Regions from separate parts of the Lysinibacillus sp. FSL K6-0057 genome, predicted to be linked through region 2. Evidence: a T-box and tRNA genes for the amino acid it is inferred to sense, from the RefSeq annotation. Region 2 holds a T-box; the other holds one or more tRNA genes.

Region 1 (15,895 bases), 1.2 Mb from region 2:
TATGGGCATTGTATTAATTGCCTTTTATATTCAAACGCTTACAGTAACACTGGATGCTGTGTTGCTTTCTGTACCAAGCATGATTTTAGTCGGTGCCATTATGCTATCAAACAATATTCGTGATATTGTTGGTGATACAGAGGGCGGACGAAAGACCTTGGCTATTTTGGTAGGACGTGATAATGCAATTTCCGTGTTATCAGGCTTTTTTATCGTCTCCTATTTATGGGTGATCGCTCTTGTAGCAGTTGATGGTATTACATTTTGGGCTTTAATCATCTTCCTAAGTATTCCAAAACCATTACGTGCCATTCAAATTTTCCGAGACAAAAAAGAAGCCAAAGAGGTAATGCCTGCGATGAAATATACAGCGCAAACAAATACATTCTTTGGCTTCCTATTAGGAATCGGTTTATTATTTCATTATTTCTTTTATTAAAGATGCAGCAGCCTTAACGGGTTGCTGCTTTTTTTACATAGCGTCGGAAATTTAGACTTGCAATACCATACACTTCTTCATCTGAAAAACGTGTGCGTAATGCCTCTAGTAAATTTTGCGCTTCTCCTGCATGTGCTAAGCCACTAACAGTCCTATCAATCCCATCAAAATCGGAGCCTAACCCTATATGCTCTACACCTACTAGTTCCGCTAAATGCTCCACATGCTCCACTAAATGGTCTAGTGTTGCATCTTTTCCAATAAAGAGTGGGAAATAAACAACATGGATATGTCCTCCATGCTCTACAAGTGCCTTTGCCTGCGCATCTGTTAAATTGCGTGGATGGTCACATAGTGCACGTGCATTACTATGGCTTGCAATAATATGCTTCGCTAACGGCAAGACATCCCAAAAGCTTTGCTCATTTAGATGGGAGACATCAATAATCATATCGCGCTCATTTAATAATTGTATAACTTCTTTACCAAATGGCTTTAATCCAAGGGTTGCATCCTGTTCAGCACCATGAGCTACAGCATTTTCTTCATTCCACGTTAAACCTACTAATTTCACGCCCGCATCCAGTACAGCTGTTAGCTTCGTTAAATCTTCGCCAATGGCACTACAGCCCTCTAAGCTTAAAACAGCTCCTATTTCATGTGGAGCTAATTGGTCTAACTGTGCCCAATCTGTAATATGCACCATGCCCTCTGTTTGTAAAACATGAGTATGGAATGCTTCGATTTGACGCATGACCTCAAGAAATTGCAAATTTTGCGGGATTTTTGGGTCAATAAAGATGGCGAACACTTGAGTCTCTACTTGCCCTAATTGCAATCTTTTTTGATTGGCATGTATACGCACATCCTCAGCAAAATTCGCCGTTTCAAGAGTAGTTAATTTTAAAAGTGCATCACAGTGTAAATCAATGATCTTCATATCCTCACCTCTACAGTTATTATACTGCTTTCGTGAGGAAAAACTTACTAAATTTTATCTTGTGGTGTATCAGAAGAGCCAAATTCCTCAAGCTCAATGAAATCATCTGATTTTGGGGTTGAGGATAGCACATCTTCTTCCACTGGTCGTAAATTTTCTTCTTTCTGCTCTGCATGCTCCACGCAGGTCAGAGCTTTAGGCATAGCCTCTAAGCGTCCTAATGGAATCTCTTCACCGCAGACAACACATTTACCGTATGTTCCGTCTGCCATTGCTTGAAGGGCCTTTTTAATTTCCTCCACAGTGTCTTCACGATGCTCATCCATAGCCATTTCTGTCAACTGATCCGTTAAATCACTGGCATTATCAGCGGGGTGATTATCATAATTAGATAGCTCTGTCGCTTGAGGACGCTCAGATTCCTCAAGTCGCTGTTCTATTTCTTGTAATTCTTGCTCGAGTTGTCTTTTTAATTGTTGCATTACTTGTTGATCCACAAAAATCTCCTCCTCATGCTTTTATTTTTTCCTAATTTACGATTTCTAAAACATGTCAGCATAAGGAAGACCTATTTATTTACTTGTATAAGCTATAATGGCGTCATGTAAAAATTGCGCTGCTCCTGTTGCCCCTCGCTCATCATAATAAGCCGTAAAACGTTCATCAGCTATATACATTTGTGCCAGCCCAGCATGTGCCTCTTTGGAATATTCTTTCCACGTAAAACTCAGCCAACGTTTATGCAACTCTGCTACTTCCATCGCAATGTCACTTGTAGTATCTCCAAGCTCCATTGCTTCTGCTAAACGCTCAAACATTTGCTGCTCTAACTGTTGCATCGCCTGATATTGTTGCTCTGTCATATTCATAAGCTTAGCATTAGATGCATCCACTGTTTCATCCCCATATTTCTCACGGATTTCTTGGCCGTACTGCTTTTCGTTATCCTCGATTAACTTTTCTTTAAAACCTTTAAATTTTTCTTCATTTGACATTGGTTGTTCCTCCTCAATGGATTGTATTGTTTTTTCTACTGTCTGTAAGATTGTTTCCAACTGTTCCTTGCGTTGAAGCAACTCTGCTCTATGTGTTTTAAGCGCCTCGGCATGCTGAAAATTAGGTGCCTGAATAATAGCCTGAATCGTCACTAACTTCATGTCTAATGCGCGGTAAAATAAAATCTGCTGCAACATATCGACCTCCCATTGGCCATAAAATCGATAGCCCGCCTCATTGGTTCTTGCTGGTTTCAGCAACCCAATTTCATCGTAATAGCGCAATGTTCTTGTACTAATACCTGACAACTGAGCAAGCTCCTGAATGGTATATTCCATGTAATCACCTCCATTAATGCTACTGTAAGCTTTGACGCAACGTTAAGGTCAAGAGCAGAATGAAAAATTTTTTTATTCCATATACACCCTTCGAATTAATATAATTCCATAAATACCTATAAAGCTATATTTTCAAGCCGATATGAATAGTAAATATTTCACAGGGGTGTGATAAGGTGAAGTGTCCTAATTGTCAGCATGAAAATCTTATAGACAGTAAATTTTGCTCGGATTGTGGTAATAAGCTCATAAATCCATCATTTCCAAAACAAGGTATCCCAACATGGGCAATTATCGTACTTTCAATCTGTTTTATTGCAATAGGCGGTCTAGGTTATGCATATTGGGATTTTTTTAATGATAAAAAGAGCTATACCACCGCTTACTCGGAAATTAACGATAATCAAAAGATAAATGCACAACAAGTTTCTTCAGAAGAACTCACCAAAAAACAAGAAGCTCATGCACAGCAGGTTGATCGTGTCACCCTTATAAAGGAAATACAACAAAAAGTCTTCACTGTCCTAACTAACAATAGTCAAGGCTCTGGCTTCCTATATAAAAAGGGTGGATATGTTATTACAAATGCTCATGTTATCCAAGGTGAAGTTGATGTAATGATTCGTAATGTAAATGGTCAAGAATCTCCAGGTACTGTTATCGGTATATCTGATCACTATGATATTGCTTTAATAAAGGTGCCTAACTACCAAGACACAGAGCCATTAGGCATGGAGACTGCAGAATCACCTATAGGTCTAGAAGTCATTGCATTTGGTAGTCCACAAGGTTTTGAAAATTCGGCTTCTATTGGCTATATAACAGGTAATAAACGTGATATGAAACTTGAAAATTTTATTTATAAGCAAATTTATCAGGTAGATGCACAAATTGATAAAGGTAGCAGCGGTGGCCCATTAGTTGATGTTAATACAGGCAAAGTAATTGGAATTAACTCACTACTTTATACAACTGATACAAGTACTAACTTTGCCTTTTCCATTCCCCTTTATAGTATGCTTGATCAATTTGATGGATGGATTGCTAAACCACTTTCTGCAAATGAGGTTCGGGCTATTGCGAATGTTTATGAAGGTAGTCAACAATCTACTATTGAAACAAAACCCACCAACGAAACAGACGCCTTACTAGCAGGTCAATTCGTGCAAGCATTCCGTCTCTATTATGAAATGGCACTCAATGATGGTGATTTTTATTGGATAGCTGATATGCTTTCACCTGGCAGTACAGCATATCAAGAATTGGAGAAATACATTAATGAGATTGCCTACCAGGGTCATTACTTCTATTTTACAAACAATGATGTGCTAGATGTACAATACTCAAATGGTCAATATTATGTTGACATGAATGAAACTTTTGATTTTTATGATGCACAAGGTAATTACCAATTCTATGATCGCTATAAAACTTATACAGTTATTACGGATGATTATGGTGCTTATAAAATTGCCAACATTAAGATACACCAATAAAACCTTTTACAAAGTAAAATAGCAAGCTAGTTCATCACTAGTTTGCTATTGGTTCGCATATTTCCCATGCCATACTATTTGTCGATAGTTCTCTTTATCTGTGTCACCCTCTGTATTAATAAACAGCACCCTCGCATGTTCATTTAGGTGTAAGGCATTTTTTAATTCCTTATATTGTTCATTTGTCATTATTTCATAAAAGCAACCAAATGGCGCCGCTCCTGATTCACCAGCTATAATGCGAGTGTCTGTGTCTAATGGATTGCCAAGAACGCGCATACCTGTAGCTGCTATTTCTTCCTCGCAGGAGATACTTATTTTTGTGGAGGCTTTTAAGATTTGCCAAGCCTGTGGATTCGGTTCACCGCAAGCAAGCCCTGCCATAATCGTTTGCATCTCCCCGCCAACAGAGACAAATTGATCCGTATTTTTTTTAAAGCTTTCATAATAGCAATTAGCGACATGAGGCTCAACCAATACAAAAGTAACTTCCTGCTCATAGTATTGCTGTAAAAACGCAACTACTGCTCCTGCAAAGGATCCTACACCCGCTTGCAAAAATACATGTGTCGGGGCTAGCTGTATCTGTTCAACAATCTCCTGCACAATGGTTGTGTAACCTTGCATAATCCATAATGGAATTTCTTCATAGCCATCCCACATTGTATCCTGAACCAGAACCCAGCCATTTTTTTGTGCAAGCTGTGAGGTATAACGAACAGTATCGTCATAATTCATTGTCGTAATTTCAGCAAAAGCCCCTTCACTTTTAATATGCTGTAAACGCTCAGCCGCGCTGCCAGCTGGCATATATATTCGCGCTTGAAAACCCAGTTCTCTAGCTGCCCATGCAACACCACGACCATGATTACCATCTGTCGTTGAAATAAATGTTAAATCGCCTACTTCTGCTTTTACTTCCGGAGATTTTAACTGTTCAAACGATAGCTCCTTTATATTCCTCCCAAGCTTATTGGCAATATATTGCGCAATTGCATAAATACCGCCTAATACTTTAAAGGCATTTAAACCAAATCGATAAGATTCATCTTTAACCATGATTTTTTCTACACCCATATATGAAGCAAGTGCCTCAAGATGATGGAGAGGTGTCTGCTCAAATCGCTCATATGTACGCTGAAATTGACCAACCTTCTTTACTTGTTCCAGTGTAAAATATGATAGTAATGGTGAGCCTTGGTTTGTGTTGTCTAGCTGATTGTGCACCCACTTTAATTTTTCCTTCATACCTATCTCCCCCTTTACCAATAGCTTAGTCGATCTAGCTTTAAAATACAAAATTTATTACCAAAATTAAACAGGGGTAGTCAGAGCAAGCAAATATATCAGTTATACATTGGTTTTGGACCTACAAACACCGAGAATTCCAATCTAAACCTCCAGAAAAACAATAAACCCTTACAGGATCTAATTTCTGTAAAGGTTTATTATTATCTAGCTATTTTTAAGTAAATTAAAAAGTGCAGTAGATGTAAATTCATCTACTGCACTTAGTATGACCCGTACGGGATTCGAACCCGTGTTACCGCCGTGAAAGGGCGGTGTCTTAACCACTTGACCAACGGGCCCATGGCGGAGAAGGAGGGATTTGAACCCTCGCGCCGGTTACCCGACCTACACCCTTAGCAGGGGCGCCTCTTCAGCCTCTTGAGTACTTCCCCAAAATAAAAATGGCTCCGAAGGCAGGACTCGAACCTGCGACAACCTGATTAACAGTCAGGTGCTACTACCAACTGAGCTACTTCGGAATAATGGTGGGCCTAAATGGACTCGAACCATCGACCTCACGCTTATCAGGCGTGCGCTCTAACCAGCTGAGCTATAGGCCCTTGGAGCGGGTGATGGGAATCGAACCCACGACATCAGCTTGGAAGGCTGAGGTTTTACCATTAAACTACACCCGCATAAATGGTGGGTCAGGACGGAATCGAACCGCCGACACTTAGAGCTTCAATCTAATGCTCTACCAACTGAGCTACTGACCCATTTCGTCCATGCTAAGCTTGCTCACTCTTTTGCTTCTCATGACTTTTATTTTAAAAATGGCGGTCCCGACCGGGATCGAACCGGCGATCTCCTGCGTGACAGGCAGGCATGTTAACCGCTACACCACGGGACCTTTTGGTTGCGGGGGCCGGATTTGAACCAACGACCTTCGGGTTATGAGCCCGACGAGCTACCACTGCTCCACCCCGCGATAATTTTATGCTGTTTCGAGTTTTTAAAGCACCATTTATAAAAATTTAAAACTGGAGGAGGTAGAGGGATTCGAACCCCCGCGCGGTGTTACCCGCCTGTCGGTTTTCAAGACCGATCCCTTCAGCCAGACTTGGGTATACCTCCGTTACAATATATAAATGGTGGACCTTGCAGGACTCGAACCTGCGACCGGACGGTTATGAGCCGTCTGCTCTAACCAACTGAGCTAAAGGTCCTTAAGATGGCGGCAGAGGGGATCGAACCCCCGACCTTACGGGTATGAACCGTACGCTCTAGCCAGCTGAGCTACGCCGCCAGGATCTTTATACTGGTTAATTTACTTATGGTGGAGCCTAGCGGGATCGAACCGCTGACCTCCTGCGTGCAAGGCAGGCGCTCTCCCAGCTGAGCTAAGGCCCCATAAATTTTTAGGAAATGGTCGGGAAGACAGGATTCGAACCTGCGACCCCTTGGTCCCAAACCAAGTGCTCTACCAAGCTGAGCTACTTCCCGTTGTTCTTTTGGCGCGCCCGACAGGAGTCGAACCCATAACCTTCTGATCCGTAGTCAGACGCTCTATCCAATTGAGCTACGGGCGCATTTAAAATGGTGCCGAGGACCGGAATCGAACCGGTACGGTAGTCACCTACCGCAGGATTTTAAGTCCTGTGCGTCTGCCAGTTCCGCCACCCCGGCACATTTGGAGCGGAAGACGAGGTTCGAACTCGCGACCCCCACCTTGGCAAGGTGGTGTTCTACCACTGAACTACTTCCGCATGTGCATAAGTTTTTTTATCTGGCAATGAAAATAATGGTGCGGGTGAAGGGAGTCGAACCCCCACGCCTTGCGGCGCTAGATCCTAAGTCTAGTGCGTCTGCCAATTCCGCCACACCCGCTTATTATTATTTCAAAAATGGTGAGCCATGAAGGACTCGAACCTTCGACCCTCTGATTAAAAGTCAGATGCTCTACCAACTGAGCTAATGGCTCGAAAAAATGGTGCCGGCTATAGGAATCGAACCCACGACCTACTGATTACAAGTCAGTTGCTCTACCTGCTGAGCTAAACCGGCATATGGTGGAGGATGACGGGCTCGAACCGCCGACCCTCTGCTTGTAAGGCAGATGCTCTCCCAGCTGAGCTAATCCTCCTGGGTACTATGCCTAGCGACGTCCTACTCTCACAGGGGGAAGCCCCCAACTACCATCGGCGCTAAAGAGCTTAACTTCCGTGTTCGGTATGGGAACGGGTGTGACCTCTTTGCCATCATCACTAGACTTTGTTATGTATCTCGTTTTGAAGTTGTTTACCTGTCCTTCAAGACAAGAATTATTGTATAACGTTTTCTAACATTATGCAATACTTTTTTATAAAAAAAAAGAAATTATTACGTTTTGAAGATATTTTTGTTAAGTAAGAGAAATTATTGCCCTGCAAAATATTATAGCAATTGTTGTTTCAAAAGAAAACAATTATTTTATTTTGTATATTTTCTTAACTTATAATCTATTTGAAAACAAGTGAAGAACATAGAAAATCCTCCACTCGTCTTTTCATTAAATATTTGAAAGCTCTATTTTTAATTTTGTAATATCATCAAGTGTGGTGGAAGGACCAAAAGATATTCTAAAAAATTGGCGTGCCGCTTCTAAAGAGAAACCCATTGATAAAATGGCCTTTGTTCCAGATTCACTATGAATATCACATGCACTACCCGTAGAAATACAAATTCCTGCTTCATTTAACTTTAAAAGAACATATTGCCCCTCTACTTTCTCCATCATTACCCCACAAATATTAGGTAGTTGCTGTTTACACTCAACAAGTTGACATGTTTCAGATAAATCATTTTTGAAAAAATTTCTTAAAGTCTCGTAATGTTGCAATTCATATTGATAGTTTTCAATTGCCGCCGCAAAGGCCACAATTGCAGGAGTATCTAATGTTCCCCCTCTTAGCCCTCTCTCATGGGTTACACCTGGTGTTAATGAAGGTACACGAATTGCGGGATTCAGATAAACAGCACCACACCCCTTTGGTCCACCTATTTTATGAGCTGAGATGGTAATCGCATCTGCTCCTTTTGGTATAGGTAGTTTGCCAAATGATTGCACACAATCAACATGACAGAAAATATTTGACTTTCTTGCCATCTCTACAATTTTCTTCACAGGCTGGATAGAACCAATTTCAGAATTGACATGTTGAATGGTAATCAAAGCTGTATCTTCACGAATTGTTTGTTGCAATTGGACCAGATCAACGCAACCATCCTTCTGCAATGGTAATTTCGTTACAACAAAGCCCTTTTTCTCAAGTGTATTCAAAGCTGCATGCACAGACGTATGTTCGGCTTGAGATGAAATAATGTGTTTTCCTTTTTTAGAGGCTAGCGCTAATGACAAGATGGCTATGAGATTTCCTTCAGTTCCGCTCCCTGTAAAAATTACACCATCACTATTTACGCCTAGAGCATGGGCTACAACATTTCTTGACTGCTGGACAAAATAAAGGGCTTGTCCCCCTAGATCATGCAGACTTGCACTGTTTCCATAATAACGTTGTGCAACCTCTACATATGCCTCAAGAGAATTCCTTGTCATAGGTGACGTTGCAGCATAATCCATATAAATCATTGTCTTCTTCCTCTCTAGTTCATCAGGTCTTGTTTTCTTTTTTATTTTATGTAAAGATAGGTGTCAAGACAACTGTAAAGAAGGTATAACTATGGATGTAAAGACAGACGTCCTTATCATTGGTAGTGGTATTGCTGCACTTCAGGCTGCTTTACTGCTTGAAAAACATTTTCAAATACAAATTGTTACAAAATCATCTATATATATGAGTAGCTCTTATCGTGCACAAGGTGGCATTGCTGCTGTTACAAGTGAGGAAGATCATATTCAACACCACATTGCTGATACATTAAAAGCTGGAGAGTATCATCATGAGAAAAGACATGTTGAAACACTTATAAAAAACGGCACTGCAATTATGCAGAAATATCTAAAGAATGGGCTCCCAGTTGATCGGCAGGTTGACGGAAAACCTGCTCTAGGACTTGAGGGAGCACATAGTCACCATCGTATTCTACATGCAGGTGGTGATCGTACAGGTCAGGTTTTCATAGATTACTTGCTTCATCAACTTTCACCAAAAACGAAGATAAATTGCTATGAAATGGCTTATGAGCTTTTACGTAATACAGATGGTGACTGTGTGGGAGTACTCACTAAAGGAGAAAAAGGTACAAAACGCTATTGGGCACATCATGTGATTTTAGCGACAGGCGGTGCAGGTGCCCTCTATTCAAGTACATCTAACTTTCCAACCAATACAGGCGATGGGATCGCATTAGCATTTCGAGCAGGTGCTGCCATCAGTGATATGGAATTTATGCAATTTCACCCAAGTCTGCTTTGGTGCAAAAATGAAGCAAAGGGATTAGTTTCTGAAGCTGTCCGGGGAGCTGGCGGTATCTTTGTCGATGCACAACGTCAGCCGATTATGACGGGCTTGCATGCCCAACTTGACTTAGCTCCAAGACATATTACGGCACTAGCACTATTTACAAAACGGGCTGCAGGTGAAGAAACGTTCATTGATATTGCAAACATACAAGACTTTGAAGCAAAATTTCCAACAATTGCTCAGCTTTGTCATGACAATCAAGTTCATTTACAAGATCGCCTAATCCCCGTGGCTCCAGGAAGTCATTTCTTAATGGGTGGTGTTATTGCTGATGACAAAGGAAGAACTACTATACCAAACTTATATGCAGTTGGTGAGGTTGCCTGTACAGGTGTACATGGTGCGAATCGTTTAGCAAGTAACTCACTATTGGAAGGTATTACATTTGGTCAAAAAATGGCGCAATTCATTATTCAAAAAGGGTGTCATCAAAAAAACTTTTTACTTGAAAACCAACAATGTACCGATATGATGCCACCTTTATTTAGCAAACCGCAATTACAGCAGCACATGATGCAGTTCTTAGGTATTGTCAGGAATATTGATGATTTGCAGCGTTTTGCTCAGCAATTACCTTCCATGCAATCTCTTCTTCACGTTAATTTAGAAGGGCTAGACCAAGCTAAGTTGGAATTATTTATGATGCACGTAGTCGCAACATTAATGGCACATGCAGCCATTACACGAACGGAAACACGTGGTGCCCACATTCGTACGGATAAATCCGAAATGGATGCACAATGGGCAAGTCGATGGATTATTTTTTCGCAAGGACAAATGAAAGTGAGGAACTCATTGTATGAATATCATCAAACTCGAGGAAATGCTCAAGCAATTTTTTAATGAGGATTTAGGAGATGGGGATTTATCGAGTGAATTTATCTTTTCAGCCGAACAGCAGGGGTCTTTTTCCTTTTATGCTAAAGAAAACGGGATTTTTTGTGGAGCTCTCATTATTGAGCATGGCTTTTTCCTACTCGATCGATCAATCGAAGTCACTCTTCATAAAAAAGATGGAGAGATGGTTCAGTCAGGTGATGTGCTTGCTGTGATTAAAGGGCCCTTACAAAAGTTATTAATAGGTGAGCGTGTCATTTTAAATCTTATTCAGCGTATGTCTGCTATTGCAACGGCGACCCATCTTGCCGTTCAAGAAACCGTAGGTACGCATGCAAAAATATGCGATACCCGTAAAACAATACCTGGACTGCGTATGCTGGATAAATATGCTGTTCGAATCGGTGGTGCTTTTAATCATCGTAATGGTCTGTATGATGCAATCATGCTAAAGGATAATCATATTGCCTTTGCTGGTAGCATAACAAATGCAGTTCAATCCGCTAGAGCGAAGGTTGGTCATACTGTAAAAATCGAAGTTGAAATTGAAACAAAAGAACAGCTAGAAGAAGCTATCAACGCTGGAGCAGATATTATTATGTTTGATAACCGTAGTCCAGAAGAGATACGTGCATGGCTTCCTACTGTCCCTCCTTCTATTGCAACTGAAGCATCTGGGGGCATCACACTTGAAAATTTAAAGGCATATGCCCAATCGGGTATTCAGTGGATTTCACTTGGCTCCTTAACACATTCAGTTAAAGCTTTTGACATTAGTGCACTCGTTCAAATGAAAGGAGATCATTCCCTTGTCCATCACTAGTTTATTACAACAAACGACACTACTTCCTGAGCATTATCGGGCACTATCCGTAAAGGAAATGGAATCTCGTATTTTATCAATAAAGAAAAAATTAGGTCCTAAATTATTTATTCCTGGGCACCATTATCAAAAAGATGAGGTCATTCAATTTGCTGATGCAACTGGAGATTCTTTACAGTTAGCTCAATTATCCGCAGCAAATAAGGAAGCTGAACACATCGTATTTTGCGGCGTGCATTTTATGGCAGAGACTGCTGATATGCTGACAACGAAACAACAATATGTCTATTTGCCAGATATGCGTGCTGGTTGTTCAATGGCTGATATGGCAGACATTTATCAAACTGAACAAGCTTGGCCGATTCTTCAAGAACTCTTTGGTGATACGATTATCCCTCTAACCTATGTCAATTCAACTGCAGCTATTAAAGCCTTTACTGGAAGACATGGTGGTGCTTGTGTCACTTCATCGAATGCTAAGGAGCTTGTTCAATGGGCATTTACACAAAAACAGCGTATCTTCTTTTTACCTGACCAACATTTAGGAAGAAATACTGCCTATGACTTAGGTATTCCTCTTGAAAATATGGCTGTTTGGAATCCTCATAAGAACATGCTCGAAACAACAGAGCCCCTTGAAAATATTCAGGTTATTCTTTGGAAGGGTCACTGCTCTGTGCACGAAGGTTTCACAGTTCAACATACAGAGATTATTCGCAAAGCACACCCAACTATGAGAATTATTGTTCACCCTGAGTGCAGTCGTGAAGTTGTAGCAGCAGCTGATGATGCAGGCTCCACAAAATACATTATTGACACAATCAATCGCGCTCCGAGCGGATCTTCATGGGCCATTGGAACAGAAATGAACTTAGTCAATCGCATTATTAAGCAGCATCCAGATAAACATATTGTCTCTTTAAATGAAAACTTTTGTCCTTGCTTAACAATGAATCGTATTGACCTGCCGCATTTGTTATGGAGCCTCGAAAGTATTGAGCAGGGGCAACCTCATAACCGTATACAAGTAGATGAACATACTACTGCTGAAGCACTTAGCTCACTTGAAAGAATGCTAGCTAGAGGATAAATAGATAGGCTTTATCAACAGAAAGGTTGTATAAATAACCTTTCTGTTTTTTATGGTGATATAACATCTGCTTTAAATAATTTAAATGTCTGCCATTTTTGCCCACAATGCTAAAATTGACATGACTTAAGGCGCTATGATACTGTCGATTTGGAGGTGATACTAAATGGCTTTTCAATCGAAAAATATCTTTATCAATTTACCAGTGAAAGATCTAAACAAATCTATCAACTTTTTTAAGGAATTAGGTTTTGAGTTCAATCAACAATTCAGTGATGAAACAACGGCCTCAATGATTATTAGTGAAAATATCTTTGTATTAATAATGGTGGAAGAACGATTTAAAGGGTTTAGTAAGAAAGAAGTTACAGATACTACTACTTCTGCAGAAGCAATCTTATGCCTTTCTGTCGAAAATCGAGAACAAGTAGATCAATTAGTGAATAAGGCACTTGCCTCTGGTGGTAAACCTTATAGTGAACCACAAGATCACGGATTTATGTATGGTTGGGGTTTTCAAGATGTAGACGGGCATATCTGGGAAGTAGTTTATATGGACGAAAATGCATTGAATCAAGCGTAAAATTTATATCTATGAATATAAAAAAACAGTAGATGCAACTGCATCTACTGTTTTTAGTATGACCCGTACGGGATTCGAACCCGTGTTACCGCCGTGAAAGGGCGGTGTCTTAACCACTTGACCAACGGGCCCATGGCGGAGAAGGAGGGATTTGAACCCTCGCGCCGGTTACCCGACCTACACCCTTAGCAGGGGCGCCTCTTCAGCCTCTTGAGTACTTCCCCAAAATAAAAATGGCTCCGAAGGCAGGACTCGAACCTGCGACAACCTGATTAACAGTCAGGTGCTACTACCAACTGAGCTACTTCGGAATAATGGTGGGCCTAAATGGACTCGAACCATCGACCTCACGCTTATCAGGCGTGCGCTCTAACCAGCTGAGCTATAGGCCCTTGGAGCGGGTGATGGGAATCGAACCCACGACATCAGCTTGGAAGGCTGAGGTTTTACCATTAAACTACACCCGCATAAATGGTGGGTCAGGACGGAATCGAACCGCCGACACTTAGAGCTTCAATCTAATGCTCTACCAACTGAGCTACTGACCCATTTCGTCCATGCTAAGCTTGCTCACTCTTTTGCTTCTCATGACTTTTATTTTAAAAATGGCGGTCCCGACCGGGATCGAACCGGCGATCTCCTGCGTGACAGGCAGGCATGTTAACCGCTACACCACGGGACCTTTTGGTTGCGGGGGCCGGATTTGAACCAACGACCTTCGGGTTATGAGCCCGACGAGCTACCACTGCTCCACCCCGCGATAATTTTATGCTGTTTCGAGTTTTTAAAGCACCATTTATAAAAATTTAAAACTGGAGGAGGTAGAGGGATTCGAACCCCCGCGCGGTGTTACCCGCCTGTCGGTTTTCAAGACCGATCCCTTCAGCCAGACTTGGGTATACCTCCGTTACAATATATAAATGGTGGACCTTGCAGGACTCGAACCTGCGACCGGACGGTTATGAGCCGTCTGCTCTAACCAACTGAGCTAAAGGTCCTTAAGATGGCGGCAGAGGGGATCGAACCCCCGACCTTACGGGTATGAACCGTACGCTCTAGCCAGCTGAGCTACGCCGCCAGGATCTTTATACTGGTTAATTTACTTATGGTGGAGCCTAGCGGGATCGAACCGCTGACCTCCTGCGTGCAAGGCAGGCGCTCTCCCAGCTGAGCTAAGGCCCCATAAATTTTTAGGAAATGGTCGGGAAGACAGGATTCGAACCTGCGACCCCTTGGTCCCAAACCAAGTGCTCTACCAAGCTGAGCTACTTCCCGTTGTTCTTTTGGCGCGCCCGACAGGAGTCGAACCCATAACCTTCTGATCCGTAGTCAGACGCTCTATCCAATTGAGCTACGGGCGCATTTAAGATGGTGCCGAGGACCGGAATCGAACCGGTACGGTAGTCACCTACCGCAGGATTTTAAGTCCTGTGCGTCTGCCAGTTCCGCCACCCCGGCACATTTGGAGCGGAAGACGAGGTTCGAACTCGCGACCCCCACCTTGGCAAGGTGGTGTTCTACCACTGAACTACTTCCGCATGTGCATAAGTTTTTTTATCTGGCAATGAAAATAATGGTGCGGGTGAAGGGAGTCGAACCCCCACGCCTTGCGGCGCTAGATCCTAAGTCTAGTGCGTCTGCCAATTCCGCCACACCCGCTTATTATTATTTCAAAAATGGTGAGCCATGAAGGACTCGAACCTTCGACCCTCTGATTAAAAGTCAGATGCTCTACCAACTGAGCTAATGGCTCGAAAAAATGGTGCCGGCTATAGGAATCGAACCCACGACCTACTGATTACAAGTCAGTTGCTCTACCTGCTGAGCTAAACCGGCATATGGTGGAGGATGACGGGCTCGAACCGCCGACCCTCTGCTTGTAAGGCAGATGCTCTCCCAGCTGAGCTAATCCTCCTGGGTACTATGCCTAGCGACGTCCTACTCTCACAGGGGGAAGCCCCCAACTACCATCGGCGCTAAAGAGCTTAACTTCCGTGTTCGGTATGGGAACGGGTGTGACCTCTTTGCCATCATCACTAGACTTGCACATGGATGTGCTGGCTTCTGCGTTGCAACACGGATGTTGCGTTCTTAGCAGAAGTTCCTTTTAAAAGCTTCAAAATACATAGTATCTTAAAAACTTGTTGAAAGTGTTGTTCTTTCAAAACTGGATAAACGATACATTGAATGGTTCAAACGTTTTGGTTAAGTCCTCGATCGATTAGTATTCGTCAGCTCCATGTGTCACCACACTTCCACCTCGAACCTATCTACCTCATCGTCTTTGAGGGATCTTACTTACTTGCGTAATGGGAAATCTCATCTTGAGGGGGGCTTCATGCTTAGATGCTTTCAGCACTTATCCCGTCCACACATAGCTACCCAGCGATGCCTTTGGCAAGACAACTGGTACACCAGCGGTGTGTCCATCCCGGTCCTCTCGTACTAAGGACAGCTCCTCTCAAATTTCCTACGCCCACGACGGATAGGGACCGAACTGTCTCACGACGTTCTGAACCCAGCTCGCGTACCGCTTTAATGGGCGAACAGCCCAACCCTTGGGACCGACTACAGCCCCAGGATGCGATGAGCCGACATCGAGGTGCCAAACCTCCCCGTCGATGTGGACTCTTGGGGGAGATAAGCCTGTTATCCCCGGG
Region 2 (15,895 bases):
TGATGAAAGATATATATCAAGACGTCATGAAAGAGATATTATTTTTATTCCTGTAGAAGATTATAGTGCTACTCAATTTGATTTAAATGAGGAAACAAAAGAAACCTTATTAGAAATAGGAAGAAACCGTACAATTCAATTTTTACGGAATTGGCCAAGATTGAAGTTGTAATTATTTTATAAAAAAATATTGAAAAACTATTGACCAATAATAAATAGGGTGTTATTATATAAAAGTTGCTGTTGAGACATACAGCTACTAAAATATAAAATAAAATAACTGTTTGACATTAAATATAAAACATGTTATTATATAAAAGTTAGCTCTTACAGAAGAGTAAACATAATAATGAACCTTGAAAACTGAACAAGCAAAATGTAATCAATAAAGTTTTAAGTAGCTAGCTTCGGCTAGTGAACAATACAAAAATTTTGGACATCAAAATTGATGCCAGCAAAACAATTTGAGCTAATCAAATTTCTTTTATGGAGAGTTTGATCCTGGCTCAGGACGAACGCTGGCGGCGTGCCTAATACATGCAAGTCGAGCGAACAGAGAAGGAGCTTGCTCCTTCGACGTTAGCGGCGGACGGGTGAGTAACACGTGGGCAACCTACCCTATAGTTTGGGATAACTCCGGGAAACCGGGGCTAATACCGAATAATTTGTTTCACCTCATGGTGAAACACTGAAAGACGGTTTCGGCTGTCGCTATAGGATGGGCCCGCGGCGCATTAGCTAGTTGGTGAGGTAACGGCTCACCAAGGCGACGATGCGTAGCCGACCTGAGAGGGTGATCGGCCACACTGGGACTGAGACACGGCCCAGACTCCTACGGGAGGCAGCAGTAGGGAATCTTCCACAATGGGCGAAAGCCTGATGGAGCAACGCCGCGTGAGTGAAGAAGGATTTCGGTTCGTAAAACTCTGTTGTAAGGGAAGAACAAGTACAGTAGTAACTGGCTGTACCTTGACGGTACCTTATTAGAAAGCCACGGCTAACTACGTGCCAGCAGCCGCGGTAATACGTAGGTGGCAAGCGTTGTCCGGAATTATTGGGCGTAAAGCGCGCGCAGGTGGTTTCTTAAGTCTGATGTGAAAGCCCACGGCTCAACCGTGGAGGGTCATTGGAAACTGGGAGACTTGAGTGCAGAAGAGGATAGTGGAATTCCAAGTGTAGCGGTGAAATGCGTAGAGATTTGGAGGAACACCAGTGGCGAAGGCGACTATCTGGTCTGTAACTGACACTGAGGCGCGAAAGCGTGGGGAGCAAACAGGATTAGATACCCTGGTAGTCCACGCCGTAAACGATGAGTGCTAAGTGTTAGGGGGTTTCCGCCCCTTAGTGCTGCAGCTAACGCATTAAGCACTCCGCCTGGGGAGTACGGTCGCAAGACTGAAACTCAAAGGAATTGACGGGGGCCCGCACAAGCGGTGGAGCATGTGGTTTAATTCGAAGCAACGCGAAGAACCTTACCAGGTCTTGACATCCCGTTGACCACTGTAGAGATATAGTTTCCCCTTCGGGGGCAACGGTGACAGGTGGTGCATGGTTGTCGTCAGCTCGTGTCGTGAGATGTTGGGTTAAGTCCCGCAACGAGCGCAACCCTTGATCTTAGTTGCCATCATTTAGTTGGGCACTCTAAGGTGACTGCCGGTGACAAACCGGAGGAAGGTGGGGATGACGTCAAATCATCATGCCCCTTATGACCTGGGCTACACACGTGCTACAATGGACGATACAAACGGTTGCCAACTCGCGAGAGGGAGCTAATCCGATAAAGTCGTTCTCAGTTCGGATTGTAGGCTGCAACTCGCCTACATGAAGCCGGAATCGCTAGTAATCGCGGATCAGCATGCCGCGGTGAATACGTTCCCGGGCCTTGTACACACCGCCCGTCACACCACGAGAGTTTGTAACACCCGAAGTCGGTGAGGTAACCTTTTGGAGCCAGCCGCCGAAGGTGGGATAGATGATTGGGGTGAAGTCGTAACAAGGTAGCCGTATCGGAAGGTGCGGCTGGATCACCTCCTTTCTAAGGATTATTTCGGAATACAAACCTTGGGTTTGTAAGATTACGTTTTGCGTTCAGTTTTGAAGGTTCATTCTTCTGAATGAAACACTTCAAAACTTGTTCTTTGAAAACTGGATAAAACGACATTGAAATTGTAACAAACACATTTATTTTTTAAGTTTTTTATAGGCTTAATAACTTGGTTAAGTTATTAAGGGCGCACGGCGAATGCCTTGGCACTAGGAGCCGAAGAAGGACGGCACTAACACCGATATGCTTCGGGGAGCTGTAAGTGAGCTTTGATCCGGAGATTTCCGAATGGGGGAACCCACTACGTTTAATCGCGTAGTATCTTGACGTGAATACATAGCGTCTTGAAGGCAGACCCAGGGAACTGAAACATCTAAGTACCTGGAGGAAGAGAAAGAAAAATCGATTCCCTGAGTAGCGGCGAGCGAAACGGGAAGAGCCCAAACCAAGAGGCTTGCCTCTTGGGGTTGTAGGACACTCAATACGGAGTTACAAAAGAGCGAGTTAGATGAAGCGACTTGGAAAGGTCCGCCAGAGCAGGTAAAAGCCCTGTAGTCGAAAGTTCGTTCCCTCCTGAGTGGATCCTGAGTACGGCGGAACACGTGAAATTCCGTCGGAATCCGGGAGGACCATCTCCCAAGGCTAAATACTACCTAGTGACCGATAGTGAACCAGTACCGTGAGGGAAAGGTGAAAAGCACCCCGGAAGGGGAGTGAAAGAGATCCTGAAACCGTGTGCCTACAAGTAGTTAGAGCCCGTTAATGGGTGATAGCGTGCCTTTTGTAGAATGAACCGGCGAGTTACGATTACGTGCGAGGTTAAGCTTTAGAAGGCGGAGCCGCAGCGAAAGCGAGTCTGAATAGGGCGAAATAGTACGTGGTCGTAGACCCGAAACCAGGTGATCTACCCATGTCCAGGGTGAAGGTGAGGTAACACTTACTGGAGGCCCGAACCCACGCACGTTGAAAAGTGCGGGGATGAGGTGTGGGTAGCGGAGAAATTCCAATCGAACTTGGAGATAGCTGGTTCTCTCCGAAATAGCTTTAGGGCTAGCCTCGTGATGAGAATACTGGAGGTAGAGCACTGTTTGGACTAGGGGGCCATCCCGGTTTACCGAATTCAGACAAACTCCGAATGCCAGATATTTATACACGGGAGTCAGACTGCGAGTGATAAGATCCGTAGTCAAAAGGGAAACAGCCCAGACCACCAGCTAAGGTCCCAAAGTAATCGTTAAGTGGAAAAGGATGTGGCGTTGCACAGACAACCAGGATGTTGGCTTAGAAGCAGCCATCATTTAAAGAGTGCGTAATAGCTCACTGGTCGAGTGACGCTGCGCCGAAAATGTATCGGGGCTAAACGATTCACCGAAGCTGTGGATTGACATCTACGATGTCAGTGGTAGGAGAGCGTTCTAAGTGCGTTGAAGTCAGACCGGAAGGACTGGTGGAGCGCTTAGAAGTGAGAATGCCGGTATGAGTAGCGAAAGACGGGTGAGAATCCCGTCCACCGTATGACTAAGGTTTCCTGAGGAAGGCTCGTCCGCTCAGGGTTAGTCGGGACCTAAGCCGAGGCCGATAGGCGTAGGCGATGGACAACAGGTTGATATTCCTGTACCACCTCCTCACCGTTTGAGAAATGGGGGGACGCAGTAGGATAGGGTAAGCGCGCTGTTGGATATGCGCGTCCAAGCAGTAAGGCGTGTGTGTAGGCAAATCCGCACACTGTAACGTTGAGCTGTGATGGCGAGTCCGTATGGACGAAGTTCCTGATTTCACACTGCCAAGAAAAGCCTCTATCGAGGTGAGAGGTGCCCGTACCGCAAACCGACACAGGTAGTCGAGGAGAGAATCCTAAGGTGTGCGAGAGAACTCTCGTTAAGGAACTCGGCAAAATGACCCCGTAACTTCGGGAGAAGGGGTGCTCTTGAGCGTGCAAGCGCATGAGAGCCGCAGTGAATAGGCCCAGGCGACTGTTTAGCAAAAACACAGGTCTCTGCAAAACCGTAAGGTGACGTATAGGGGCTGACGCCTGCCCGGTGCTGGAAGGTTAAGAGGAGTGGTTAGCGCAAGCGAAGCTGCGAATTGAAGCCCCAGTAAACGGCGGCCGTAACTATAACGGTCCTAAGGTAGCGAAATTCCTTGTCGGGTAAGTTCCGACCCGCACGAAAGGCGTAACGATCTGGGCACTGTCTCAACGAGAGACTCGGTGAAATTATAGTACCTGTGAAGATGCAGGTTACCCGCGACAGGACGGAAAGACCCCGTGGAGCTTTACTGTAGCCTGATATTGAATTTTGGTACAACTTGTACAGGATAGGTAGGAGCCAGAGATCTCGGAGCGCCAGCTTCGAAGGAGGCGTCGGTGGGATACTACCCTGGTTGTATTGAAATTCTAACCCATGCCCCTTAGCGGGGCAGGAGACAGTGTCAGGCGGACAGTTTGACTGGGGCGGTCGCCTCCTAAAAGGTAACGGAGGCGCCCAAAGGTTCCCTCAGAATGGTTGGAAATCATTCGTAGAGTGTAAAGGCACAAGGGAGCTTGACTGCGAGACCTACAAGTCGAGCAGGGTCGAAAGACGGGCTTAGTGATCCGGTGGTTCCGCATGGAAGGGCCATCGCTCAACGGATAAAAGCTACCCCGGGGATAACAGGCTTATCTCCCCCAAGAGTCCACATCGACGGGGAGGTTTGGCACCTCGATGTCGGCTCATCGCATCCTGGGGCTGTAGTCGGTCCCAAGGGTTGGGCTGTTCGCCCATTAAAGCGGTACGCGAGCTGGGTTCAGAACGTCGTGAGACAGTTCGGTCCCTATCCGTCGTGGGCGTAGGAAATTTGAGAGGAGCTGTCCTTAGTACGAGAGGACCGGGATGGACACACCGCTGGTGTACCAGTTGTCTTGCCAAAGGCATCGCTGGGTAGCTATGTGTGGACGGGATAAGTGCTGAAAGCATCTAAGCATGAAGCCCCCCTCAAGATGAGATTTCCCATTACGCAAGTAAGTAAGATCCCTCAAAGACGATGAGGTAGATAGGTTCGAGGTGGAAGTGTGGTGACACATGGAGCTGACGAATACTAATCGATCGAGGACTTAACCAAAACGTTTGAAACATTCAATGCACGTTTATCCAGTTTTGAAAGAATAATTCTTTCAATTTAATACATGTCTAGTGATGATGGCAAAGAGGTCACACCCGTTCCCATACCGAACACGGAAGTTAAGCTCTTTAGCGCCGATGGTAGTTGGGGGCTTCCCCCTGTGAGAGTAGGACGTCGCTAGGCAATTGAAACAGTCAGCCGTGTGCTGGCTATTTTTTTACTTTCTAATGGTATCTTTTAACTTTGTTAAAGAACTGGTTCAAAAATCTATTATATTTATAAGTATTTTAATTAAAAAGAGTAGGAATAAATGACTTTTAAACGTAGATAATTATTTAGATTGCTCATTTTAATTACCACACATTAAAAATCTGAATTGTCTTTCTTTTATAAGTTCCTTGACAGTAGCAGTCCACGTTGTTAATCTTACAATTAATATTCTTTTAACTATAGGAGGAAGTTACGAAAATGTGGGAAACTAAATTTGCCAAAGAAGGTTTAACTTTTGATGATGTATTATTAGTACCAGCTCATTCCGAAGTACTACCGAAAGATGTTGATTTATCTGTTCAATTAACACCAAAGATTAAATTAAACATCCCAATGGTCAGCGCAGGTATGGATACAGTTACAGAGTCTAAAATGGCGATTGCTATGGCACGTCAAGGCGGTATCGGTATTATCCATAAAAATATGGGGATCGATGAGCAAGCTGAACAAGTAGAAAAAGTAAAACGTTCTGAAAATGGTGTTATTACAAACCCATTCTTCTTAACTCCGACACATCAAGTTTTCGATGCTGAGCATCTAATGGGTAAATACCGAATCTCTGGTGTACCTATTGTTGATAGTATGGAAAATCAAAAGCTAGTAGGGATTATTACAAACCGTGATTTACGCTTTATCTCTGATTACTCTTTAAAAATTGAAGATGTCATGACAAAAGAAGATTTGATTACAGCACCAGTTGGAACGACTTTAGAGGATGCTGAAAAAATTCTTCAACAATATAAAATCGAAAAGCTTCCAATTGTAGATGAAGAAGGTAGATTAACTGGACTTATCACAATTAAAGATATCGAGAAAGTTATTGAATTCCCGAATGCTGCTAAAGATACACATGGTCGTTTACTAGTGGGCGCAGCAGTTGGTGTATCAAAAGATACGATGGTACGTATTGAGAAGCTTGTAGAAGCACAAGTGGACATTGTTGTAATCGATACAGCCCATGGTCATTCAGAAGGCGTATTACAAACAATTCGCTCAATCCGTGAGACTTACCCAGAGCTAGAAATCATTGCTGGTAATGTTGCTACAGGAGAAGGCGCACGTGCATTATTTGAAGCTGGGGCAGATGTTGTTAAAGTAGGTATTGGTCCTGGTTCTATTTGTACTACACGTGTTGTGGCTGGTGTAGGTGTACCACAAATTACAGCAGTATATGATTGTGCTACAGTAGCTCGTGAGCTTGGTAAAACAATTATTGCTGATGGTGGTATTAAATACTCTGGTGATATCGTGAAAGCTCTAGCAGCTGGGGGCAACGTTGTAATGCTTGGTTCTCTTCTAGCAGGTACATCTGAATCTCCTGGAGAAACAGAAATCTTCCAAGGACGTCGCTTCAAAGTTTACCGTGGTATGGGTTCTATCGGCGCGATGGAAAAAGGTTCTAAAGATCGTTACTTCCAAGAGGATGCGAAAAAATTAGTACCTGAAGGTATTGAAGGTCGCCTTCCATATAAAGGACCATTAGCTGATACGATTTACCAACTGATTGGTGGTATTCGCGCTGGTATGGGTTATTGTGGAGCACCACATCTTGAGCACCTACGAGAGAATGCACAATTTGTTAGAATGACAGGTGCTGGTCTTCGTGAATCACATCCACATGATGTACAGATTACAAAAGAATCACCAAACTATTCCATGTAATATATTACTTGCAACTTTTATGCTTTCGCATCGTCTACAAAGATGGCGCGAGAGCATTTTTTTTATGGTAGAGAGTCAACACGTTTGTTGTTATCTATGATAAAATGTCGAGGACAAGATTATTTTTTGGAGGGCTTTAAAGGTGAAAAAGAAAATGAACACCGTATTACGCTTACTCCTAATTCCTGTTTTATTATTTAGTATTTTTGCAGGTATTCCTGCAAAGGCAAATGCGGAAACAGATTTAGGATTAACAGTGGATGCTGCGATTTTAATTGATGCAGATTCAGGAAAAATTTTATTTGAACAAAATGCAGATACTTCACTAGGTATTGCAAGTATGACAAAAATGATGACTGAATTCCTGTTATTGGACGCGATTGATGCAGGGACAGTTAAATGGGATCAGGAATATCACGTAACTGATTATACGTATCGTATGTCTCAAAATCGTGCATTAAGTAATGTACCTTTACGTAGAGATGGTTCTTATACGATTCGTGAGTTATACGAGGCAATGGCTATCTATTCAGCAAATGCAGCTACCGTAGCTATTGCTGAAACGATTGCAGGTTCTGAAACTGAATTTTTAAAGTTAATGAATAAAAAAGCAGAAGAACTTGGTTTAGAGGGCTATAAATTTGTCAATGCCACTGGTCTTAATAATGCTGATTTATTTGGTATGCATCCATCAGGCACAGGCCCAGAAGATGAAAATGTGATGCCTGCAAAATCTGTAGCAAAATTGGCGTATCATTTATTAAAAGATCACCCAAAGGTATTAGAAACATCTAAAATTGCAAAAAAGACTTTCCGTGAAGGTACAGAAGATGCAATTAAAATGTCTAACTGGAACTTTATGTTACCTGGATTAGTGTATGAATATCAAGGCGTAGATGGATTAAAAACAGGTACAACAAACTTTGCAGGTCACTGCTTCACAGGTACTGCAGAGCGCAATGGTACTCGTTTGATTGCAGTTGTTATGAAAGCTGTTGATGCAAATGGACAAGGATCATATGCAGCTCGTTTTGATGCCACAGCAAAATTATTTAACTATGGTTTTTCACAATTCTCGAAACAAGAAATTTTACCAGCGAACTATACATTCAAAGATCAAAAAACAGTTAAAGTGACAAAAGGTAAAGAAGACAAAGTATCGATTGCAGTAAAAGAACCAATTTCCTTTATGATTAAGTCTTCTGATAAAGAATTATATAAACCTACATTGGTTTTAGATAAAAAGAGTTTAGAGGCAGATGTTAAAAAAGACACTGTTGTAGGGAAGGTTGTTATTGAGCGCACAGAAGGCACAGATTACGGCTTTATCGATGGCAAGGATATTTCATCCGATGTTGTCACAACAAAGGCTGTAGAGCGTGCTAGCGGTATCTCATTGTTCTTCCAAGGTGTAGGTAACTTCTTCGGTAATTTATGGGGAGGCATTACAGACTTTGTTGGGGGATTGTTTTAATATTTAAATAGGAGCACATGAATGTACTTAAGCATTCATGTGCTTTTTCACATTTTTACACGCTGCTGCATACGCTAATAGGCGAAAGGATGTGGCTAAATGTGTGGCATTACAGGATGGGCTAGCTTTCAAAAGGATTTAAGAACAAGTGACACAATATTAAAATCGATGACGCAAACATTAAATAAGAGAGGGCCAGATGATGAAAATATTTGGTGTAGTGAGCATATAGCATTTGGTCATCGACGTTTGGCAGTTATTGATTTAATTGGTGGCAAACAACCAATGAAAAAAATTCATGATGGATTAAACTATGTCATTACATATAATGGCGAACTTTATAATACAGAAGAGCTACGTAAAGAACTTCTAAAAAGAGGACACAGTTTTACAACACAATCGGATACTGAAGTGTTATTAACAGCCTATATTGAGTGGAAAGAGCAATGTGTAGAATTTCTAAATGGGATTTTTGCCTTTGGTGTTTGGGATGAACAAACACAATCACTATTTTTGTGCCGAGACCGATTAGGTGTGAAACCCTTGTATTATACAGAGCAACAAGATGGTGTACTTTTTGCATCTGAAGTGAAGGCTCTGCTGGCACACCCGACGGTCCAAGCAAGTGTAAACGTTGAAGGATTGGCAAGTATGATGGCTGTAGGGCCCTCTAGAGCGCCAGGCAAAACCCTTTTTCAAAATATTAAAGAATTACGGCCTGGCTATGCCATGCGTTTCTCTAGAGAAGAAGGTTTAAAAAAGTGGCCATATTGGCAGCTACAAAGCCGCAGACATGAAGAATCTTTGGAGGAAACAATTGAGCATGTACGTTTTTTGTTAACGGATGCTATAGAACGTCAGTTAGTTTCTGATGTACCCATTTGTACATTTCTTTCAGGAGGACTAGATTCCAGTATTATCACTGGCATTGCGGCAAATAGCTTCCAGCAACAAAACAATCAATTGCATACGTATTCTATCGATTATGAAGATAATGAGCGCTTCTTTAACCCACATTCTTTCCAAACGTCTACAGATACGTACTGGATTCAGAAAATGACAGACACTTTCCAGACGGCCCACCATGCAGAGGAAATCACTCAGCAACAGTTAATTGATTTATTAGTGGAATCGGTCATCGTTCGAGATTCCCCTGGTATGGCAGATGTAGATTCATCGTTATTATGGTTTTGTCGAGAAATAAAAAAGGATTTTACTGTAGCGTTATCAGGAGAGTGTGCAGATGAAATTTTTGGTGGGTATCCATGGTTTAAAGAAAGGGCTTCAGGTTTTCCTTGGATCCGTTCATTGTCTGAAAGAAGTGGATTACTTCAAGAGAAGTGGGATAAAAAATTAAAAATTGAGTCCTATGCACAACAACTATATACACAAACAATAGCTGAAGTACCATTATTAGATGGAGAAGGTCTAGCAGAGGCAAGTCATCGTGAAATGTCTTACTTAAATATGCTATGGTTCATGCAAACATTATTAGAGCGGAAAGATCGTATGAGTATGGGGGCAAGTTTAGAGGTACGTGTTCCTTTTGCAGATCATCGGCTTGTAGAATACGCTTGGAATATTCCGTGGGAAATGAAGAATTTGGATGGGATAGAAAAAGGATTACTTCGAAAATCAATGGCACATTTATTGCCTAATGAAGTGTTGTATCGTAAAAAAAATCCTTATCCAAAAACATATCATCCTGTCTACACAGCTGGTGTGCAAAAATGGTTGAAGGAAATTCTACGTGATAAAAATTCGATTTTACATGAACTATTTGAACGACAAAAGCTTGTGGAGTTAATTGAATCTGGCGGTAGCTCTTTTAAGATTCCGTGGTATGGGCAATTAATGGCAGGTCCTCAGCTTTTAGCGTATCTAGGGCAAGTTCATACATGGTTTGAGCATTATCAAATTCAATTAATTGAAACTTAATATAAAATGACCTATCTACTCACTGGTAGATGGGTCATTTTTTTGTATTCCCCAGCAATCCATCAACTGTTCAATGGATGATTCAATTGCTTGTACGGGAATCCCTCCAAAGCCTAATAAAAATTGAGCTTGTGAAGATTCATAATGATCTAGTCTGTAGGCTGATAATGGATAAATGCCGATCCCTGCTTGAGAGGCGAGCTGTTGTAATTGTTTTTCTGAGAATGTGTGTTGAACCTCTAATAAAATATGCATACCCGCTTGCTCACCAGTAATGTTAATGGATGATGAATATTTTTCTAAAATAGAAGTTAGTTTATCGTGTTTTTTACGATAAATTTTACGCATACGATTGAGATGCTTTGCAAAATGCCCGTCACGCATAAAATTTGCCACGATATGTTGATCGAAACGAGGCACAGTAGATGAGTAATAATTAAAGACATCGTTATAGGTAGCAAGTAGTTTAGGTGGAAGTACAAAATAAGCTACTCGCAAGGATGGCATTAATGATTTTGTAAAAGTACTCATGTAAATAACTTTATCGTTTCGATCTAAGGCGTGTAGAGCAGGAATTGGTTTTCCAGCATAACGAAATTCCGAATCATAATCATCCTCAATAATATAGCGAGAGGAGCTTTGCGCCGCCCAATTTAAAGCCTGTGCTCGCCTTGTAGCGGATAATACAGCACCAGTTGGGAATTGATGTGAGGGTGTAATATACACGACATTAGCATTCGTTTTTTCAAGCTCATGAATAATAATGCCCTCTTCATCGACTACAATTGGGTAAACTTTTCGTTTATGCTGCGAAAACATACGATGCACGGCAGGGTACCCTGGATTTTCTAATGCAAAGCTTGTATCTTCGCTAAAAAGACGTAGTATCATAGGGAGAAGCTGTTCCGTACCAGAACCTATGACAATTTGTTCAGGATGGCATACAACACCACGCGACTGATATAAATAATTAGCAATCTCTGTGCGTAAAGAAAGTTCTCCTTGTGGTTCACCTGTTAATAATAGCTCCTTTGAGGTATCGTCAAAAAGCTCCTTCGCATATTTTCTCCAAGTTTGAAATGGAAAGGCATCGATATCAATAGAACCAGGATTAAAATCAATTTTGTATGATTTTTTCTTAGGATGCTCATTGATGGATGTTATAGTATCCTGCTGAATGTAGGGTAATTCATCTATTTCTTCTACAAAATAACCAATCCTTGATTTGGACATAATATAACCTTCAGCTAATAGCTGGGCATAGGCAATTTCAATTGTTGTTTGAGAAATATTTAAAAAATCAGCCAATTTTCTTTTTGAAGGCAATTTTTCTCCTACAGTTATTTTATTAGAAATGATGGCTTCTTTAATACCGCTATAAAGCTGATCATAAAGCGGTTTATCACTATCTCTTTCAAGCTGAAATAAAAGCATATCCATGTTTTGTAGCCTCCTGACCTTATAAATATTTTGAAAACTGGATATTTTGATATGGTCAATTTCTATTATACTAAACTTCATCATAAAGGTGGAGGTTAGAAAATGAAACAAACAGGTACAGAGCTAGTAAAACGTGGTATGGCAGAAATGCAAAAGGGCGGCGTCATTATGGATGTCATTAATGCAGAGCAAGCAAAAATTGCAGAAGCTGCAGGTGCTGTAGCAGTTATGGCATTAGAAAGAGTACCTTCAGATATTCGTAAAGCAGGTGGCGTTGCACGCATGGCCGATCCTCGTATTGTTGAGGAAGTAATGGGGTCTGTAACTATTCCTGTGATGGCCAAAGCACGTATTGGTCATATTGTGGAAGCACGTGTTTTAGAAGCAATGGGTGTTGATTATATTGATGAAAGTGAAGTTTTAACACCAGCGGATGAAGAATACCATTTATTAAAAAGTGAATACACAGTACCGTTTGTGTGTGGCTGTCGTGATTTAGGGGAGGCAGCTCGTCGTATCGGGGAAGGCGCATCAATGTTACGAACAAAAGGTGAGCCAGGAACAGGGAATATTGTGGAAGCAGTTCGACATATTCGCAAAGTAAATGCTCAGGTACGTAAAGTAGTGGGCATGACAGAAGATGAATTAATGACAGAGGCGAAATTACTAGGAGCTCCTTTCGAATTATTAAGAGAAATTAAACGTCTTGGTCGTTTACCAGTAGTAAACTTCGCAGCAGGAGGAGTGGCGACGCCTGCCGATGCTGCCTTAATGATGGAACTTGGAGCTGATGGTGTTTTCGTAGGTTCAGGTATTTTTAAATCTGAAAACCCTGAAAAATTTGCACGTGCCATTGTAGAGGCGACTACTCATTATAAAGACTATAAGCTTATTGCGGAAATATCAAAGGAACTCGGTGTACCAATGAAGGGGATTGATATTGCACAGCTTGGACACAACGAGCGTATGCAAGAGCGAGGTTGGTAGCATGAAACGAATTGGTGTTTTAGCATTACAAGGAGCGGTGCGTGAGCATATTCAGATGTTAAAAGCTCTTGGTTGCGAAGCTATCCTCGTAAAACAAAAGACGGATTTAGTAAATCTTGATGGACTTGTGTTACCTGGTGGAGAAAGCACAACAATGAGAAAATTGCTGGATCGTTTTGATCTACTAGAGCCAATTCGTGGACTTGCACAGCAAGGTTTACCGATGCTTGGTACATGTGCAGGATTAATTTTATTAGCCAAGCATCTAGTAGATGATGAACCACATTTGGCTGTGATGGACGTGGCCGTAGCAAGAAACTCTTATGGACGTCAGGTAGATAGCTTTGAAGTACAACTAGATATTCCTAAAGTAGGTGTAGGTATCCCAGCAGTATTTATTCGTGCACCTCATATTGAAGCCGTGGGTAAAGATGTTGAAATTCTAGCACAACATGAAGGAAAAATTATTTTAGCGCAAGATGGCCATTTATTAGGCTGTTCGTTTCATCCTGAATTAACAGCCGATACACGAATTCTTGAATATTTTGTATCCTCTATGGTATGACTTGCAAAATTTGTTTTCATATAGTACAGTATGTTTAAATTTTAAATAACTGAACACAATGATGGGAAGTAGTAGCAAGCACGTTTTTTTTAGAGAGTCAGCGGCTGGTGGAAGCTGATAAAAGCACTTGTGAATCCGTCCTGGAGTTGCACAGTCGAAGTGAATGAAGTAGGCTGTAGCCGGCTGAAATGCCGTTATGAAATAAGTGGATTAGGTAGCTTTATGCCTAGTCAATTAGGGTGGCAACGCGGGTAGCTCTCGTCCCTTTTTAGGGATGAGGGCTTTTTTGTGTTCATTTCGCTGCAACGATTTTCCATCATTAAGAAACTATTGGAGGTATGAAGATGTTAGATATTAAACGTGTACGCGATAATTTCGCGGAAATTAAAGAAATGTTATTAACACGTAATGAAGATTTAGGAAATTTAGATGACTTTGAGGGCTTAGATGCAAAACGTCGTGAATTGATTGCGAAAACAGAAGAATTAAAAGCAGAACGCAATAAAGTATCTGAACAAATTTCAATAATGAAACGCAACAAGGAAAATGCAGATGAAGTTATTGCTCGTATGCGTCAGGTTGGCGATGAAATTAAAGAATTAGACGTACAATTAAATGATGTTGAAGAACGCTTTAAAGATATGATGATGCGTTTACCAAACATTCCGCATGAGTCTGTACCAGTAGGCACAACAGAGGACGACAATGTTGAGGAGTATACGTGGGGTGAAATTCCAGCATTTGATTTTGATATTAAAGCACACTGGGACCTTGCTACAGATTTAAAAATTGTAGACTTTGAACGTGGCGCGAAAGTAACAGGTAGCCGTTTCTTATTCTACCGTGGTCTTGGCGCTCGTTTAGAACGTGCATTAATGACATTCATGATGGATTTACATGCAGAGGAGCATGGTTACGAGGAAATGCTACCACCTGTCATTGTTAATCGTGATAGCCTAACAGGTACAGGACAGCTTCCGAAGTTTGAGGAAGATGTATTCAAATTAGAGGAAACAGAATATTTCATGATTCCAACTGCAGAAGTACCAGTAACGAACTTCTATCGTGATGAGATTTTACCGGCTGAGGCTTTACCGCAAGGCTTTGCAGCGTATAGTGCATGCTTCCGTTCAGAAGCGGGATCTGCAGGTCGTGATACACGTGGTTTAATCCGTCAACACCAGTTCAACAAAGTAGAATTAGTTCGCTTTGTAAAACCAGAGGAATCATACGAACAATTAGAGCTATTAACAAATCATGCGGAAAAGGTATTACAATTACTAGGCTTACCATATCGTAAGCTAAAAATGTGTACAGCTGATTTAGGTTTTACTGCAGCGAAGAAATATGATTTAGAAGTTTGGATTCCTGCACAAAACATGTACCGTGAAATTTCTTCTTGTTCTAACTTTGAAGATTTCCAAGCACGACGAGCAAATATCCGCTTCCGTCGTGAGCCAAATGCAAAACCAGAGTATGTTCATACATTAAACGGTTCAGGTCTTGCCATTGGTCGTACAGTTGCCGCTATCCTAGAAAACTATCAACAAGCTGATGGAAGTGTAGTAATTCCTGAAGTTTTAAGACCTTATATGGGTGGTAAAGAAGTAATCGCACCAAAATAAACCACAGATAAAGCTATTTTAGATAATCCTTTTATGGATAATCTAAAATAGCTTTTTTGTATTTCAAAAATTGAAATCTCTCATAATTTTTGAAAATTCGTTATAATGGGTAATATTCATGGGGACAAGGGGGAGAAATTCATGGAATTGCAACAATTTGCACAGGCTCTCAGTGAATTTGATAATGTTTTAATTACAGATGATAAAGGCTGTGCAATCTTTTATGACTTAGCAGATTTAAATATATTATTGGAAATCGGCTTAACACCAGATGAGTTTTTTCACAGTACTGTGACTGATAATTATCAAAATTTATCATCTGAGACAAGTACTGTCTTTCAAGTCATACAAACAGGGCAACCAATTTTATACTATGAGCAACAACTTACAACATTGAACGGTTTTAGTTATTTATCGCTGAGTTCAACCTATCCCATTATGGAGCATGGAAAAGCCATTGGAGCCATTGAATTCTCAAAACATTTTTATGAAAGCAAGCAAATTAAATACTTAGATAATTTCCTGGGACATAAATTATATCGAGATAATCACACTACCTATCGTCTGGAGGATTTCATTACTACAAATGCTGAGATGAAGACTCAACTTGAAAAGGCACGTCGTAGTGCCAAAAAAAACGCACCTATTTTACTAACAGGGGAAACTGGAACAGGGAAAGATATTATCGCACAAGGCATACACAATGAAAGCAAACGCTATACAAAACCATTTATTATGTTGAACTGTTCAACATTGACGGAAGATAATATTTTTACACAGCTATATGGCTC

Evidence for each region. The T-box of region 2 lies ahead of serS (serine--tRNA ligase). A T-box ahead of a tRNA ligase gene usually reads a tRNA of that ligase, here a tRNA-Ser.
Region 1: it encodes a tRNA-Ser, which carries the amino acid that the T-box ahead of serS (serine--tRNA ligase) is inferred to sense. The anticodon was not compared.

What each region holds. Positions count from the first base shown of each region.
Region 1 is NZ_CP152047.1:3,872,278-3,888,172, forward strand. It holds gene MHB40_RS19115 (1,4-dihydroxy-2-naphthoate polyprenyltransferase) at 1-439, shown strand, start outside; gene MHB40_RS19120 (dipeptidase) at 453-1,379, opposite strand; gene MHB40_RS19125 (TraR/DksA C4-type zinc finger protein) at 1,427-1,876, opposite strand; gene MHB40_RS19130 (MerR family transcriptional regulator) at 1,952-2,713, opposite strand; gene MHB40_RS19135 (trypsin-like peptidase domain-containing protein) at 2,890-4,209, shown strand; gene MHB40_RS19140 (diaminopropionate ammonia-lyase) at 4,255-5,457, opposite strand; tRNA gene MHB40_RS19145 (tRNA-Glu) at 5,727-5,798, opposite strand; tRNA gene MHB40_RS19150 (tRNA-Ser) at 5,801-5,891, opposite strand; tRNA gene MHB40_RS19155 (tRNA-Asn) at 5,902-5,978, opposite strand; tRNA gene MHB40_RS19160 (tRNA-Ile) at 5,983-6,059, opposite strand; tRNA gene MHB40_RS19165 (tRNA-Gly) at 6,061-6,134, opposite strand; tRNA gene MHB40_RS19170 (tRNA-Phe) at 6,140-6,215, opposite strand; tRNA gene MHB40_RS19175 (tRNA-Asp) at 6,274-6,349, opposite strand; tRNA gene MHB40_RS19180 (tRNA-Met) at 6,353-6,427, opposite strand; tRNA gene MHB40_RS19185 (tRNA-Ser) at 6,481-6,573, opposite strand; tRNA gene MHB40_RS19190 (tRNA-Ile) at 6,589-6,665, opposite strand; tRNA gene MHB40_RS19195 (tRNA-Met) at 6,672-6,745, opposite strand; tRNA gene MHB40_RS19200 (tRNA-Ala) at 6,774-6,849, opposite strand; tRNA gene MHB40_RS19205 (tRNA-Pro) at 6,866-6,942, opposite strand; tRNA gene MHB40_RS19210 (tRNA-Arg) at 6,952-7,028, opposite strand; tRNA gene MHB40_RS19215 (tRNA-Leu) at 7,037-7,125, opposite strand; tRNA gene MHB40_RS19220 (tRNA-Gly) at 7,131-7,205, opposite strand; tRNA gene MHB40_RS19225 (tRNA-Leu) at 7,242-7,326, opposite strand; tRNA gene MHB40_RS19230 (tRNA-Lys) at 7,345-7,420, opposite strand; tRNA gene MHB40_RS19235 (tRNA-Thr) at 7,428-7,503, opposite strand; tRNA gene MHB40_RS19240 (tRNA-Val) at 7,507-7,582, opposite strand; rRNA gene rrf (5S ribosomal RNA) at 7,593-7,708, opposite strand; gene MHB40_RS19250 (cysteine desulfurase family protein) at 7,988-9,058, opposite strand; gene nadB (L-aspartate oxidase) at 9,159-10,745, shown strand; gene nadC (carboxylating nicotinate-nucleotide diphosphorylase) at 10,702-11,562, shown strand; gene nadA (quinolinate synthase NadA) at 11,549-12,652, shown strand; gene MHB40_RS19270 (VOC family protein) at 12,819-13,235, shown strand; tRNA gene MHB40_RS19275 (tRNA-Glu) at 13,295-13,366, opposite strand; tRNA gene MHB40_RS19280 (tRNA-Ser) at 13,369-13,459, opposite strand; tRNA gene MHB40_RS19285 (tRNA-Asn) at 13,470-13,546, opposite strand; tRNA gene MHB40_RS19290 (tRNA-Ile) at 13,551-13,627, opposite strand; tRNA gene MHB40_RS19295 (tRNA-Gly) at 13,629-13,702, opposite strand; tRNA gene MHB40_RS19300 (tRNA-Phe) at 13,708-13,783, opposite strand; tRNA gene MHB40_RS19305 (tRNA-Asp) at 13,842-13,917, opposite strand; tRNA gene MHB40_RS19310 (tRNA-Met) at 13,921-13,995, opposite strand; tRNA gene MHB40_RS19315 (tRNA-Ser) at 14,049-14,141, opposite strand; tRNA gene MHB40_RS19320 (tRNA-Ile) at 14,157-14,233, opposite strand; tRNA gene MHB40_RS19325 (tRNA-Met) at 14,240-14,313, opposite strand; tRNA gene MHB40_RS19330 (tRNA-Ala) at 14,342-14,417, opposite strand; tRNA gene MHB40_RS19335 (tRNA-Pro) at 14,434-14,510, opposite strand; tRNA gene MHB40_RS19340 (tRNA-Arg) at 14,520-14,596, opposite strand; tRNA gene MHB40_RS19345 (tRNA-Leu) at 14,605-14,693, opposite strand; tRNA gene MHB40_RS19350 (tRNA-Gly) at 14,699-14,773, opposite strand; tRNA gene MHB40_RS19355 (tRNA-Leu) at 14,810-14,894, opposite strand; tRNA gene MHB40_RS19360 (tRNA-Lys) at 14,913-14,988, opposite strand; tRNA gene MHB40_RS19365 (tRNA-Thr) at 14,996-15,071, opposite strand; tRNA gene MHB40_RS19370 (tRNA-Val) at 15,075-15,150, opposite strand; rRNA gene rrf (5S ribosomal RNA) at 15,161-15,276, opposite strand; rRNA gene MHB40_RS19380 (23S ribosomal RNA) at 15,437-15,895, opposite strand, start outside.
Region 2 is NZ_CP152047.1:16,927-32,821, forward strand. It holds gene MHB40_RS00065 (patatin-like phospholipase family protein) at 1-172, shown strand, start outside; rRNA gene MHB40_RS00070 (16S ribosomal RNA) at 484-2,035, shown strand; rRNA gene MHB40_RS00075 (23S ribosomal RNA) at 2,216-5,143, shown strand; rRNA gene rrf (5S ribosomal RNA) at 5,211-5,326, shown strand; gene guaB (IMP dehydrogenase) at 5,612-7,075, shown strand; gene MHB40_RS00090 (D-alanyl-D-alanine carboxypeptidase family protein) at 7,218-8,549, shown strand; gene asnB (asparagine synthase (glutamine-hydrolyzing)) at 8,649-10,487, shown strand; gene MHB40_RS00100 (PLP-dependent aminotransferase family protein) at 10,503-11,927, opposite strand; gene pdxS (pyridoxal 5'-phosphate synthase subunit PdxS) at 12,030-12,914, shown strand; gene pdxT (pyridoxal 5'-phosphate synthase glutaminase subunit PdxT) at 12,916-13,479, shown strand; T-box leader at 13,529-13,748, shown strand; gene serS (serine--tRNA ligase) at 13,824-15,104, shown strand; gene MHB40_RS00120 (sigma 54-interacting transcriptional regulator) at 15,246-15,895, shown strand, end outside.